3 regions of the Burkholderia lata genome follow, and region 1 is predicted to be linked to each of the others. Evidence: predicted binding sites of a transcription regulator. Region 1 holds the regulator's gene; each other region holds the start of a gene.

Region 1 (4,931 bases):
ACGAGGCCCGAGATCACCGGCGACACCGAGAACGGCAGGTCGATCAGCGTCGTCAGCAGCGCCTTGCCGCGGAATTCGAATTTCGCGATCGCCCACGATGCGCACACGCCGAACACGAGGTTCAGCGGCACGGCGATCGCGGCGACGGTCAGCGTCAGCTTGATCGCCGACCACGCATCGGGATCGGCCAGCGATTCGAGATAGAAACCGACGCCCTTTCTCAGCGCCTCGACGAACACCGCGGCGAGCGGCACGACGAGGAAGAACGCGAGGAACGCCAGCGCGATGCCCGTGAGCAGCCAGCGCACGACGCGCGACTCGCTGACGGGGTCGAGCCGCTTCGCGGCACGCCCTTGCGCGGCCGGCGACGGGGTTTTCAGCACGACGGTGGCCTCCTGGCTCATTGCTGGCCTCCTGCCGGGATGGCGGTGACGGCGGTGACGGTGGCGGGCGCGGGACCGCTCGCGCCCTTGCTCGTGCGGCGCTGCAGATACCACTGCAGCGTGTTGATCAGCAGCAGCATCAGGAACGACACGACGAGCATCACGACCGCCAGCGCAGTCGCGCCCGCATAGTCGTACTGCTCAAGCTTCGTGATGATGAGCAGCGACGTGATCTCGGATTTCATCGGCACGTTGCCGGCGATGAAGATCACCGAGCCGTATTCCCCGAGCGCGCGCGCGAACGCGAGTGCGAACCCTGTGAGGAGCGCCGGCAGCACGGCCGGCAGGACGACACGGCGGAACGTCAGCCAGCGCGACGCGCCGAGGCACGCGGCGGCCTCTTCCTGCTCGCGCTCGAAATCCTCGAGCACCGGCTGCACCGTGCGCACGACGAACGGCAGCCCGATGAAGGTCAGCGCGACCAGCACGCCGGCCGGCGTGAACGCGATCTTGATGCCGAGCGGCGCGAGATACTGGCCGACCCAGCCGTTGGTCGCGTAAACGGCCGCGAGCGAAATGCCGGCGACCGACGTCGGGAGTGCAAACGGCAGGTCGACGATCGCATCGACGAGCCGCTTGAACGGGAACGTGTAGCGCACGAGCACCCACGCGACGAGAAAGCCGAACACGGCGTTGATCAGCGCGCCGCCGAGGGCGGAAAGGAACGTCAGCCGGTACGACGCGAGCACGCGCGGCGACGTGACGGCGGTGACGAACTGATCCCACGACAGCGTCGCGGTCTTCAGGAACGTGGCGGCGAGCGGTATCAGCACCACGAGGCTCAAATAGGCCACCGTGATGCCTAGCGTCACGCCGAAACCGGGCAGCGCGCTCGGCTTTCGAAAGGTGTACGTCGTCATCGGATGCTCTTGCTGGGTCGATGCTGCTCATGGGTCCGACGCAAACGCCGGCGCAGTGAATCGCGCCGGCGGGCCGTCGGGGATGCGGCGCGCTGTCGTGGCGCGCCGCTGTCGTTATGGCGTTACTGCGGCTTGTAGATCGAATCGAACACGCCGCCGTCCGCGAAATGCGTCTTCTGCGCATTCGTCCAGCCGCCGAAGGTATCGTCGACCGTGTACAGCTTCAGCTTCGGGAACTGCTTCGTCAGCTCCGCCGGCACGTTTTTCGAGCGCGGCCGGTAGTAGTTGCGCGCCGCGATCTCCTGGCCCTGCGGGCTGTACAGGAAGTTCAGGTAGGCATCGGCCAGCTTGCGCGTACCCTTCTTGTCGACCACCTTGTCCACCACCGCGACGGGCGGCTCGGCCAGGATGCTCACCGACGGCACGACGATCTCGAACTTGTCGGTACCGAATTCCTTGACCGACAGGAATGCCTCGTTTTCCCAGGCGATCAGCACGTCGCCAATCCCGCGCTGCACGAAGCTCGTGGTCGCGCCGCGCGCGCCCGAATCGAGCACGCCTGCGTTCTTGTAGAGCTTCGTGACGAATTCCTTCGCCGTCTGCTCGTTGCCGCCCGGCTTGTGCACCGCGTATGCCCATGCGGCCAGGTAGTTCCAGCGCGCGCCGCCCGACGTCTTCGGATTCGGCGTGACGATCGAGATGCCCGGCTTGGTCAGGTCGTCCCAGTCCTTGATCCCCTTCGGATTGCCCTTGCGCACCAGGAACACGATCGTCGACGTGTACGGCGACGCGTTGTCGGGCAGGCGCTTCTGCCAGTCCTTGTTGACGAGCCCCTTGTTCGCGAGCGCGTCGATGTCGTACGCCAGCGCCAGCGTGACGACGTCGGCCTGCAGGCCGTCGAGCACCGAGCGCGCCTGCGCGCCCGAACCGCCGTGCGACTGCTTGAAGTTGACGGTCTCGCCCGTCTTCGCCTTCCACTCCTTGCCAAACGCCTGGTTGAAGTCCTGATACAGCTCGCGCGTCGGGTCGTACGACACGTTCAGGAAGGTCGTATCGGCCTGCGCGTGCGTCGCGACGCCCAGCGCCGCCGCCGCGCCCAGCGCGAGTGTTGCGATCAGGCGGCCCACTCCGCCCACCAGCCCCGTGTTGCGCTTGCCCATCCTTGGTTCTCCAGTGTTGTCGGTATTGCGATGTCGGGCCAGTCTAACGAACGGGTTACATGATTAAAAATAATCGTTCCTCATTTTTTAATACTCAAAAGTGCTAACGCAGACGGAATGGACGGTTGCGGCAGATAAACCGGCGTCAGGACGTCGCGAAATCGCGCCGGAACCGGCGTGATCGCGTCGAACCTCACGTAACACTTGAAATTCCCGAACTACTGTATAAAAATACAGCTCACTGTCTATCCATACAGTTAAGCCATGACCAAACTCACCGCCCGTCAGCAGCAAGTTTTCGACTTGATCCGTCGCGCGATCGAGCGCTCCGGATTCCCGCCCACCCGTGCCGAGATCGCGGCCGAACTGGGCTTCAGCTCGCCGAATGCGGCCGAGGAGCACCTGCGTGCGCTCGCACGCAAAGGTGTGATCGAGCTGGCCGCCGGCGCGTCGCGCGGTATCCGCCTGCTCGGCATCGACGACGCCCCGCACCAGTTCACGCTGCCGCACGCCGGCCTGATGCAGCTGTCGCTGCCCCTCGTCGGCCGCGTGGCAGCCGGTAGCCCGATCCTCGCGCAGGAGCACATCTCGCAGCATTACGCGTGCGATCCCGCGCTGTTCACCAGCAAGCCCGACTACCTGCTGAAAGTGCGCGGCCTGTCGATGCGCGACGCCGGCATCCTCGACGGCGACCTCCTCGCCGTGCAGAAGCGCACGGAAGCGAAGGACGGCCAGATCATCGTTGCGCGTCTCGGCGACGACGTCACGGTCAAGCGCCTGATGCGCCGGCCCGGCGGCCTCGAGCTGATCGCGGAGAACCCGGATTACGAAAACATCTTCGTCAAGGCCGGCAGCGCGGAATTCGCGCTGGAAGGCATCGCCGTCGGGCTGATCCGCTCGGGCGAACTCTGACATTCCGTCTCGCTGAGGAGAACATCATGGAACGCCTTGCCCGTCTGCTGCCTTTCCGTCAATTCGGTCGCCTGCGTCATCTGCGCGGCCGCACGCCCTGCGCACCGCTGTCCGCGGCGGCGCCTGTGCAAGAAGAAGTCGCAGTCGAACGGCAGGCGTCCCTGCTGCCGTCGGCGCTGCCCGCTTTCGCGCGGGTATCGCTGAACGCCGGCCTGAATCACGCCGAACCCGCGCGCCGCGCGCCGGTGCGCGTCTATCACGGCCGTTCGCGCCTGATCATGGTCGGCACGATCGACGCCGTGTGCCGGATGATCGATCACTGCATCGCAGAGGAACGATCGGCCACGCCAGGCGGTCTCTGATTGCGGAACATCCCCGCACCGGAGGCAACGTGACCGGATCTTCGGGCCGCAAATGGCGGCTCAAGCCCCTGTTGATCGTCGTGCTGGCCGTCGCCATCATTGCGGCGATCGGTTATGCCTACGCGTCGCCGTACGTCGCGCTCGGTCGCCTGAAATCGGCGATCGATGCGCGCGATGCGCAGGCGATCAGTGAATATGTCGATTTCCCGTCGCTGCGCATCAGCCTGAAGCAGCAGGTCACGGAAGAGTTGATGCGCCGGATCGACGCGGTGAAGAAGAACAATCCGTTCGCGGTGATCGGCGCATTGATCGGGTCCGCACTGATCGGCCCGCTGGTCGATGCGTACGCCACCCCGGAGGGCGTAGCCGCGCTGATGAGCGGCTTGCCGCCGCGTGGCAATCCGGGCGAGCGTCCACCTGAATGGTCGAATCTGCCGCCAGGCAGCAATGCCCCGGGCAACACGCCGGCCGCACCCGCTGCCAATCCGGCTCCGGCAAGCGCGGCCGCTTCGGGCAGCAACACGGCCACCGCGGCTGCATCATCGCAACCACCCGCCGCTGCCGCACCGGCCAGTGCGGTCGATGCAACGCATGCGCCGCACCAGCAGCAAACCAGTGCCGGCTACCGGAATATCGATGAATTCGTCGTGACCTACCAGCGCAGTGCCGACGGCACGCGCTATGCGGCGATCTTCCACCGCTTCGGCCTGTTCTCGTGGAAGTTGTCCGCGATCGACCTGCACGCTTGACATGCCTTGACTGGCCGCGGTCGGCGCCCGCACCACGGACGTGGCACGACGCCTGACCGGCGCGATTCGCCGGTCAGGCAGTCATCGCATCATTGGGTCATTTGCCGTTCGCCGTGGCCGCTTCGCGCTCGCGCGCGATTTCGGCCTTCTGCTCCTGCGCCGACGAACACGCAACCAGAATGCTGCAATTCACGCGATCGAGCAGTTGCGTATTGCCCGAGCCCATCCACCATCTCGACAGCCCGCTGCGGCACCGATGGCCGACGACGACGAGGTCGGCTTGCAGCTCCGTCGCGAGATTCGCGATTTCGTCGATCGGATAGCCGAACGCGAAATGGCCTTCGGCCTGCACGCCGCGCTCGCGCAGCCAGTTCACCCCTTCCTGCAGGATTTCACGCGCGGTTTCCTCGAACCGGCCGCACGCGACGTCGGTCAGCAAACCCGC
Region 2 (4,931 bases), on a different replicon from region 1:
CCACGACCTTTCCCCACCTGCTTGCACCGCTCGATCTCGGCTTCACGACGCTGAAGAACCGCGTGCTGATGGGCTCGATGCACACGGGCCTCGAGGACAGCCGCAAGACGCTGCCGCGGCTCGCCGAATATTTCGCCGAACGCGCCCGCGGCGGTGTGGGCCTGATCGTGACGGGCGGCTTTGCGCCGAACGTGGCCGGCTGGACCAAGCCGTTCGGCGGCACGCTGATGACGTCGGCTGCCGCCCGGCGACATCGCGAGATCACGGACGCCGTGCACAGGGAGGACGGCAAGATCGCACTGCAGATCCTGCATACGGGCCGCTACGGCTATCACCCGTTTGCGGTCGCGCCGTCGAAGATCAAGTCGCCGATCTCGCCGTTTGCGCCGCACGAACTGAGCGCAGGCGGCGTCGAGCGGCAGATCCGCGCGTTCGTCCGCTGCGCGAAGCTTGCGCGGGAAGCCGGGTATGACGGCGTCGAGATCATGGGCTCTGAAGGCTACCTGATCAACCAGTTCATCTCGATGCATACGAACAAGCGCACCGACCAGTGGGGCGGTTCGTACGAGAACCGCATCCGGCTGCCGATCGAGATCATCGAGCGCACGCGCGAAGCGGTCGGCCGCGATTTCATCCTGATCTACCGGCTGTCGATGCTGGACCTGATTCCGGACGGCAGCGACTGGAGCGAAACCGTGCAGCTCGCGAAGGCCGTCGAGCGCGCGGGCGCGACGATCATCAACACGGGGATCGGCTGGCACGAGGCGCGTGTGCCGACGATCGCAACGTCGGTGCCGCGCGGCGCGTTCGCGTGGGTGACGAAGAAGATGAAGGGCGAGGTCGGCATTCCGCTCGTGACGACCAACCGGATCAACCGTCCCGAAGTGGCCGAGCAGATCCTCGCGGACGGCTGCGCGGACATGGTGTCGATGGCCCGCCCGCTGCTTGCCGATGCCGAGTTCGTGGTCAAGGCCGCGCAGGGCCGTGCCGACGAGATCAACACCTGCATCGGCTGCAACCAGGCGTGTCTCGATCACGCATTCAAGAACAAGATCGCGTCGTGCCTGCTGAATCCGCGCGCGTGCCACGAGACGGAACTGAAATACACGCCCGCCGCGCAGCCGAAGCGCATCGCGGTGGTCGGCGCGGGACCGGCCGGGCTCGCCTGCTCGACCGTGCTCGCGCAGCGCGGCCATCAGGTCGACCTGTTCGACGGCGCGGCCGAGATCGGCGGCCAGTTCAACATGGCGAAGCGCGTTCCCGGCAAGGAAGAGTTTCACGAAGCGCTGAGCTACTTCGGCCGCCAGGTCGAGCTGACCGGCGTGAACCTGCACCTGAACCGCCGCGTCGACGCGAGCGACCTGATCGCCGGCGGCTACGACGAGATCGTGCTCGCGACCGGCGTGGCGCCGCGCGATCCGAAGATCCCGGGGCAGGACGGGCCGAACGTGCTCAGCTACATCGACGTGCTCGCGGGCAGGCAGCCGGTCGGCCGGCGTGTCGCGGTGGTCGGTGCGGGCGGGATCGGCTTCGATGTCGCCGAGTACCTGGTGCAGGAGGGCGAATCGCCGGCGCTCGATCTGGACGAGTGGAAGGCCGAGTGGGGCGTGACCGACCCGGCCGCGACGCGTGGCGGCGTGACGCGTGCGCAGGTGACGGCGCCCGCGCGCGAAGTGACGCTGCTGCAGCGCAAGGCCGCGCCGCTCGGCAAGGGGCTCGGCAAGACGACCGGCTGGATTCACCGTGCGACGCTGAAGATGAAGCAGGTGAAAATGATCGGCGGCGTGAACTATGAACTGATCGATGCGCGCGGCCTGCACGTGTCGTACGGTGAGCAGCGCACCGATCACGAGCTGATCGAAGCCGACACGATCGTGCTCTGCACGGGGCAGGAGCCGCAGCGTGCGTTGCTCGCGCCGTTGCAGGCGGCCGGGCGTTCGGTGCACCTGATCGGCGGCGCGGAACTGGCGGCCGAACTCGACGCAAAGCGCGCAATCGATCAGGGTTCACGGCTCGCGGCACGGCTGTAACGGGCGGTCGCTGCAACGGGGGGCACTCGGACGTACTGCGCGAGGCGGTGATCCGTCTGCACGGCGGTTCGTGGCTCACCGTCCGCTGCACCGATTCGCTGGCGCAGGACCGGGAAGAGCCGCAGCGCTGGCCGCGTCGCCACGCAACGTGGCGGCGCTACCCCGACAGACCGTGACCGCGAACGGTCATCATCCGGCTCAGGCCGCTTCGGCCCGTTCTTCCTCTTCCGCGTCGAGCATCGCCTTGACGATCAGGTAGATGGCCGGCAGGTCGTCATCGTCGCGGCGCCAGTCGACCGGCTCCTCGACGTCTGCCGCGACCAGGCGGCTGTCGCGCAGCCGGATGAACGCGTCGACGACGGCCGGCTCGTTGCGGTTCAGGAAGCCGGCATTCGAGAATGCCAGCTCTTCGACGTTCAGCAGCGCCTGCCAGCTCATCGTGCGGACGGCCGCAGGATGGGTGCGGCGCCGCAGGCCAAGCGCCCGCTGCGCGGGACCGCCCGCGACACGTTGCAGATCGACGACCGCCCGCTGCGCGGCGCGCTCGAAGTGGACGGGGTTGAAGCCGGGTTGCTCGGGATCGAATGCGGATGCCTGGAACATGGTCGCCTCACAAAAGTCCGTTCGTCTGTGGATGACGGAATTCGGGTCAAATGGTGCAAAAGCACTGTAAATATATACAGTGTTCGGCGCGGTTTCAAGCCCCGGATGAAGGATTTCGTGCGATGGCGATCGACGCGGGCGGCCGCGCCAGGCGGTCGACCGATCTACACCGCTGCCGCGATCGTCTCCCGCAACCACCGATGCGCCGGATCGCGATGCACGCGTTCATGCCACAGCATCGACATTTCATAGCCGGGCACCTCGACCGGCGCTTCCACGACACGCAGCGCGGGCACGTCGCGCACCAGCCGCTCGGGCAGCATCGCGACGAGATCGGTGCTGGCCACGGCCGACATCACGAACAGGAAGTGCGGCACCGACAGCACGACGCGCCGCGTGGCACCCACCTTCGCGAGCGCTTCGTCCGTCACGCCGAAGAAGCCGCCGCCGTCGGGCGACACGATCACGTGCTCGAGCGTGCCGAACTGTGCGAGCGTCGGACGCCGCTTCAGCTTCGGATGCCCGGCGCGGCCGATGAGCACGTAACGCTCGGCGAACAGCGGCAAGCGCCGCATGCCGGGCGGCGACCCTTCGGTCGTATGGAAGGCGAGATCGATGCCATTTCGTTCGGCATCCTGCTCGATGCGCGGCGGTACCAGTTCGACCACGGCGAGCCGTGTGGCGGGCGCGGCCGAACGCAGCGTGCTCAGCGCGGGCAGCACGATCGTCGATTCGCCGTAGTCGGTCGCGGCCACGCGCCATGTGTTCGTCGCGGTCGCGGGATCGAACGGCGTGGCCGGAATGACCGCACGCTCGACGGCTTCGAGCGCTTCGCGCAACGGCTCGCGCAGCGCTTCCGCGCGCGCGGTCGGCCGCATTCCACGCGGCCCCGGCAGCAGCAGCGGATCGCCGAACAGGTCGCGCAGCTTCTGCAACTGCACGCTCACCGACGGCTGCGACATGTTCAGTTTCTCGGCCGCGCGCGTGACGTTGTGCTCGGCGAGCAGCACGTCCAGCGTGACGAGCAGATTGAGATCGAGTCGTCTGAGATTATTCATGGCTATACCTGGGATATCAGGAATTCATTTCAAATATACCGTTGGTCACGGCATCCTGCAGTCATTCAATCAACGGAGTACCGAACATGAACGTGCTGATCGTCTATGCCCATCCCGAACCGCGCTCGCTGAACGGCGCGTTGCGCGACTTTGCCGTCGAGCATCTCGAAGCGGCCGGCCACACGGTGCAGGTGACCGACTTGTATGCGATGAACTGGAAGGCGGCGTTTGATGCGGATGACCTGACCGGGCGCGAGCCGGATGCGCGTTTCGATCCGTCGAACGACTCGAAGCACGCGTTTGCATCCGGCACGCAGCGCGAAGACATCGTGCGCGAGCAGGACAAGCTGAGGTGGGCCGATGCGGTGATCCTGCAGTTCCCGCTGTGGTGGTTCTCGATGCCGGCGATCATGAAGGGCTGGTTCGAGCGCGTGTATGCCTGCGGTTTTGCGTACGGTGTCGGCGAGCATTCCGATACGCACTGGGGCGATCGCTACGGTGAAGGCTCGTTTGCCGGCAAGCGCGCGATGGTGATCGTCACGGCGGGCGGGTGGGAATCGCATTACAGCCCGCGCGGGATCAACGGGCCGATCGACGACGTGCTGTTCCCGATCCAGCACGGGATGCTGTATTACCCGGGCTTCGACGTGCTGCCGCCGTTCGTGATCTATCGCACCGGGAAGATGAACGACGCGCGCTTCGACGAAACGCGTGCGGCGCTCGGCAAGCGGCTGGATGCGCTTTGGACCACGCAGCCGATCCCGTTCCGGCGGCAGAACGCGGGCGATTACGCGATTCCGGCGTTGACGCTGAAGGACGAGATCGCACCGGGGAAGGTGGGGTATGCGGCGCATCTGGCGCACGAACATGGATGATGCATGGCCGGCCCGCGCGAGAAAGCGACGCGCGGGCGTATCGACACCTGCGCCGGAATCAAGTAGTTTCCGGAGATCGACGCGATTCGTCTGCACAATAGGCCGGCATGGCCCGCGCAGCGAATCGGTCTCGACGGAGAACAACAACGATGACTTTCGAACAACCGGGCCAGGCAGAACCGATCGATGACAACCGCGCCGTCCTGCTGATCGAACTCGAAGCCGGCGGTTATCTGACGGAGGAGCAGGCGGCGCGTGCCACCCAGCGTCTGAGGGATGCACCGGCCGAGTTTCCCGATACCGATTCCGTGCGCAAACTGCTCGACTGGCTGATCGCCGAGGGCTACACGACGGCGGAAGCCGAG
Region 3 (4,931 bases), 1.4 Mb from region 1:
GAAATTGCGGAAGAGATTGAGCCCGATAAGGGCCCGATAGGCGGGAGAGGCGGATTGACAGTGACCGGGATAGGGAACCCATTCCGAAGACGCTTCGGCGTCGACGACATTGAGGTCACGATCGATAGTCACGCGCAGCCAGAGTTCGTGGATCGGCAGGCCCTGGGGCCGGATGCCCGACGCAAGCGCGACATCGCGCGGCTTGTGGTCGGTCAGGCAGGCTTCGATGTCCCACAAGCCGTCGCCGCGCTCGTACGCTTCCGCTCGGATTGCGCGTTGATGTCGCAACTGACGGGGCACGGGCTCGGATAGCGGCATGCTGGAGGTTGAGGCCGAAGAGGAAAACCCATGGATTTTAGCATATTGGGTATTTGAGACAGTTTGACGCGACGGCGGGTATTCCCGCCTGTCCGGAAGTGGTTGCATTGCAGCAAAATCGCGCGCCACGCGCGCGATCGGTGCGGTCAGTCGTCGATCAGGAAATCGTCGCCGACCTTCAGCAACTTCACGATGGTCGCACTCGAGAAGCCGCGTGCGGCGAGAAAGCGTGCCTGCTTCGCACGCTCGGCCGGCGTTTGCGGCAGTGCACCGAATTTCTTGCGCCAGACCGCTTGCGCACGCGCCCATTCGGTCTCGCGGAGCTGGGTATTCACTTCCTCGACGAGCGTGTCGCCCACCGCATGACGCTTCAGCTCGCTGACGATGCGCGCGACGCCCACACGCGACGCGCGACGATGCACGAGACTCTCCGCAAAGCGCGCATCGGATAGCCAGCCTTCCTGTTCCAGCGCATCGAGCACGGGGTCGACGGATTCGTCTTCGCCGACGTAAGGCGCGAGCTTGCGCGCGAGTTCGGTGCGGCTGTATTCGCGCCTGGACAGATAGCCGAGCGCGCGGCCTTTCAACGATCGCTGAGGCTTCGACGACTTGCGCTCGGTACCGCCCGGAGCGTCACCTGACGAAGCACTGGAAGAAGCACCCGACGCGCGACGTGTGCGGCGTGGATGCTGGCTGCTGCGCGTATAGACATCTTCCCTCGCCGGCGCCGATGCATCGGCTGCGCGATCGCCCGGGAAGCTGACACCGGAAACACGACGGCGGGAGCGGTCGTGCGCGTCGAACGATTCATCGTCGTCGAACGGATTGTCCGGTGCGGCAATCTCAAACGAAACGAGGGCATCGTCGGATGCCCTCGTCGCGGTGCGGTTCGCGGCATTGCTGCCCGCGCCCCGCCGATCGGCGCTCGAGGATCCGGTTCGCCGGCCGGAGCGGCCCGCCGTTTCGGGCGTGTCGCTCTCCTCCGGCTCGCCAGCCTGACCTCGGCGCCCGACCATCACTCTTCTTCGTCCATCGCCTCGGCTTCGTCCTGGCCTGCACCATCAGGCATGGCGACCACGCCAAGCGATTCGCGAATGCGGTTCTCGATCTCGCGTGCGATTTCCGGATTCTCGCGCAAGAATTCACGCGCGTTGTCCTTGCCCTGGCCGATCTTCTCGCCGTTGTAGCTGTACCAAGCGCCCGCCTTGTCGACGATCTTCGCCTGCACGCCGAGATCGATGATCTCGCCCTGACGCGAAATGCCTTCGCCATACAGGATGTCGAAGATCGCTTCGCGGAACGGCGGCGACACCTTGTTCTTGACGACCTTCACGCGGGTTTCGTTGCCGATCACCTCGTCGTTCTTCTTGATCGAGCCGATCCGGCGAATGTCGAGACGCACCGACGAGTAGAACTTCAGCGCGTTACCGCCCGTCGTGGTTTCCGGGTTGCCGAACATCACGCCGATCTTCATCCGGATCTGGTTGATGAAGATCACCAGGCAGTTCGTGCGCTTGATCGTGCCGGTCAGCTTGCGCAGCGCCTGCGACATCAGGCGGGCCTGCAGGCCCGGCAACGAATCGCCCATCTCGCCTTCGATTTCGGCCTTCGGCACGAGCGCCGCGACCGAGTCGATGACGATCATGTCGATCGAGCCCGAGCGCACCAGCGCGTCGGTGATTTCAAGCGCCTGCTCGCCGGTGTCCGGCTGCGAGATCAGCAGCTCCGGCACGTTCACGCCGAGCTTCGCTGCATATTGAACGTCGAGCGCGTGCTCGGCGTCGATGAACGCTGCGGTGCCGCCGATCTTCTGCAGTTCGGCAATGACCTGCAGCGTGAGCGTGGTTTTACCGGACGATTCCGGACCGTAGATTTCGACCACCCGGCCGCGCGGCAGGCCGCCGACGCCGAGCGCGATATCGAGACCGAGCGAGCCCGTGGACACGACCTGGATGTTCTCGGTCGCCTCGCCGTCGCCCATGCGCATGATCGAGCCCTTGCCGAACTGCTTTTCGATCTGGGCAAGCGCGGCGGCCAGCGCCTTGCTCTTCTCGGCGGTCATCCCGGAGCCCTTCTTGCTATCTTCCATGAATCGTCCTTTGCTATGATGAGCAGCGTCTGTTAGAGGCGCGCCCGCTTTCAAGCGCCGCCCACGAATGCAGACACTGTATAAAAAAACAGTGTTTTGTGCAAGCCCGCAATGCAGGCTACGTTGTACACGAATAACTTCGGAGACAGCCGGCCGGCGCAAACGCCCTGCCGGCCATCGGTCAGCACCATGCGAATTCTCATCGCGGAAGACGACAGCATACTCGCGGACGGCCTCACCCGGTCACTCCGCCAATCGGGCTATGCAGTCGACCACGTGAAGACCGGTGTCGACGCCGATACCGCGTTGTCGATGCAGACATTCGACCTGCTGATCCTCGATCTCGGGCTCCCGAAAATGCCAGGGCTCGACGTGCTCAAGCGCCTGCGCGCCCGCAATTCCAACCTCCCCGTGCTGATCCTGACGGCCGCCGACAGCGTCGACGAGCGCGTGAAGGGGCTCGACCTCGGCGCCGACGACTACATGGCCAAGCCGTTCGCGCTCAACGAGCTCGAAGCGCGCGTGCGCGCGCTGACCCGGCGCGGCGCGGGCGGCGGCCCGACCGTCGTGCGCCACGGCTCGCTCGCGTTCGACCAGGTCGGCCGGATCGCGTATGCGAACGATCACGTGCTCGACCTCTCCGCGCGCGAGCTCGGCCTGCTCGAGGTGCTACTGCAGCGGATCGGCCGGCTCGTGTCGAAGGAGCAGCTCGTCGACCATCTCTGCGAATGGGGCGAGGAAGTCAGCAACAACGCGATCGAAGTCTACGTGCACCGGCTGCGCAAGAAGATCGAACCCAGCGGTGTACGGATCTCGACCGTGCGCGGCCTCGGCTATTGCCTCGAGAAGGTCGCGCCCGCCGCGCCGGCCGACACGGCCGCGCCCCAGCCCGCGGTGGCCGGCACGCCGCTGCGCTGAACCCGGGCGTCGCCGCGATGGCCACGCCGGCCCATCCCCGCCACCCGACCGGCGCGCCGTCGTCGGCCGCCGACGAGGCGCGCGACGCGCGCTACGAGAACCCGTTCGCGCCGCCCGACGAAACCGATGCGCCCGAGGCACCGCGCCCGCGCTCGCTGTTCGGCGAGATCCTCGACTGGATGCTCGCCCCGCTGCTGCTGCTGTGGCCGATGAGCATCGCCGTCACCTATCTGGTCGCAAAGACGATCGCGAACGGCCCGTTCGATCGCGCGCTCGAAACCAACGCCTATGTGCTCGCCCGCCAGATTCACCCGGTGAACGGTGTCGCCGAGCTGACGCTGCCGGAGCAGACCCGTGACTTCCTGCGCGCGGACAACGTCGACAGTGTTTACTTCCAGGTACTCGGCACGCGCGGCGAGCTGGTCGCGGGCGAAGCCGACATGCCGCTGCCGCGCGACGAGGACCGCCCGCCGCCAGGCGTCGTGATGTTTCGCGACGACCTGCTGCGCGGCAACGACGTGCGCGTCGCGTATACGACGGTCGCGCTGCCGCAATCGGGCAGCCCGCAGCCCGTGCTCGTGCAGGTCGGCGAAACGCTGGACAAGCGCAACGCGCTCGCGAACGACATCATCAAGGGCGTGATCCTGCCGCAGTTCGTGATCCTGCCGCTCGCGATCCTGCTGGTCTGGTTCGGGCTGTCGCGCGGGCTCGCGCCGCTCAACGCGCTGCAGGCGCACATCCGCGCGCGGCGGCCCGACGACCTGTCGCCGGTCGAGGCGCAGCGCGCGCCGCCCGAGATCGAGCCGCTCGTCACGTCGTTCAACGACCTGCTCGCCCGTCTCGAACAGAACATGGCGCTGCAGAAGCGCTTCATCGCCGACGCCGCCCATCAGATGAAGACGCCGCTCGCGGGCCTGCGCACGCAGGCCGAGTTCGCGCTGCGCCACCCCGTCCCGCCCGACGTGCAGCGCTCGCTCGAGCAGATCGCGACGAGCTCCGAGCAGGCCGCGCGGCTTGTCACGCAACTGCTCGCACTCGCGCGCGCCGAGAACCGTGCGAGCGGGCTGACGTTCGAGCCGGTCGAGATCGCCGCGCTCGCGCGACGCGCGGTGCGCGACTGGGTGCAGGCCGCGCTCGCGAAACGGATGGATCTCGGCTACGAAGGCCCGCCGGACGATACGCCGCTCGACGTCGACGGCAATCCGGTGATGCTGCGCGAGATGCTCGGCAACCTGATCGACAACGCGATCCGCTATACGCCGGACGGCGGCCGCATCACGGTGCGCGTGCGCGCCGAGCCCGCGGCACGGCGCGTGCATCTCGAGGTCGAGGACACGGGGCCGGGCATCCCGGCCGCCGAACGCGAGCGCGTCGTCGAGCGCTTCTACCGGATCCTCGGCCGCGAAGGCGACGGCAGCGGCCTCGGGCTCGCGATCGTGCGCGAGATCGCCACGCAGCACGGCGGCACGCTGATGCTCGACGATCACGTCTACCAGCACGCACCGCGCCTCGCCGGCACGCTCGTGCGTGTCAGCCTGCCGCTGACCGAAGCGGCCCCGGATTAACCCTGACGCGCACCACCGCGGCACGACGAGATTGCGCCGAA

The links. Region 1 encodes LexA, which represses DNA repair genes until DNA is damaged. Its sites were predicted from a motif close to ACTGTATNNNNATACAGT; they were not measured.
Region 2: BCEP18194_RS34400 (DUF2471 family protein) is a predicted target of LexA. The motif match lies at 2,697-2,714, and genes of this name have one in related genera.
Region 3: recA (recombinase RecA) is a predicted target of LexA. The motif match lies at 2,483-2,500, and genes of this name have one in related genera.

The regions. Positions count from the first base shown of each region.
Region 1 covers NC_007510.1:1,727,242-1,732,172, reverse strand. The annotation lists gene cysW (sulfate ABC transporter permease subunit CysW) at 1-404, opposite strand, end outside; gene cysT (sulfate ABC transporter permease subunit CysT) at 401-1,303, opposite strand; gene BCEP18194_RS13825 (sulfate ABC transporter substrate-binding protein) at 1,426-2,463, opposite strand; gene lexA (transcriptional repressor LexA) at 2,728-3,375, shown strand; gene BCEP18194_RS13815 (hypothetical protein) at 3,402-3,737, shown strand; gene BCEP18194_RS13810 (DUF2939 domain-containing protein) at 3,767-4,486, shown strand; gene BCEP18194_RS13805 (universal stress protein) at 4,584-4,931, opposite strand, start outside.
Region 2 covers NC_007511.1:2,662,195-2,667,125, reverse strand. The annotation lists gene BCEP18194_RS34405 (NADPH-dependent 2,4-dienoyl-CoA reductase) at 1-2,030, shown strand, start outside; gene BCEP18194_RS34400 (DUF2471 family protein) at 2,229-2,633, opposite strand; gene BCEP18194_RS34395 (LysR family transcriptional regulator) at 2,798-3,691, opposite strand; gene BCEP18194_RS34390 (NAD(P)H-dependent oxidoreductase) at 3,778-4,566, shown strand; gene BCEP18194_RS34385 (hypothetical protein) at 4,716-4,931, shown strand, end outside.
Region 3 covers NC_007510.1:3,107,572-3,112,502, forward strand. The annotation lists gene BCEP18194_RS20070 (DUF2889 domain-containing protein) at 1-318, opposite strand, end outside; gene recX (recombination regulator RecX) at 465-1,334, opposite strand; gene recA (recombinase RecA) at 1,334-2,407, opposite strand; gene BCEP18194_RS20085 (response regulator transcription factor) at 2,597-3,325, shown strand; gene BCEP18194_RS20090 (sensor histidine kinase) at 3,343-4,890, shown strand.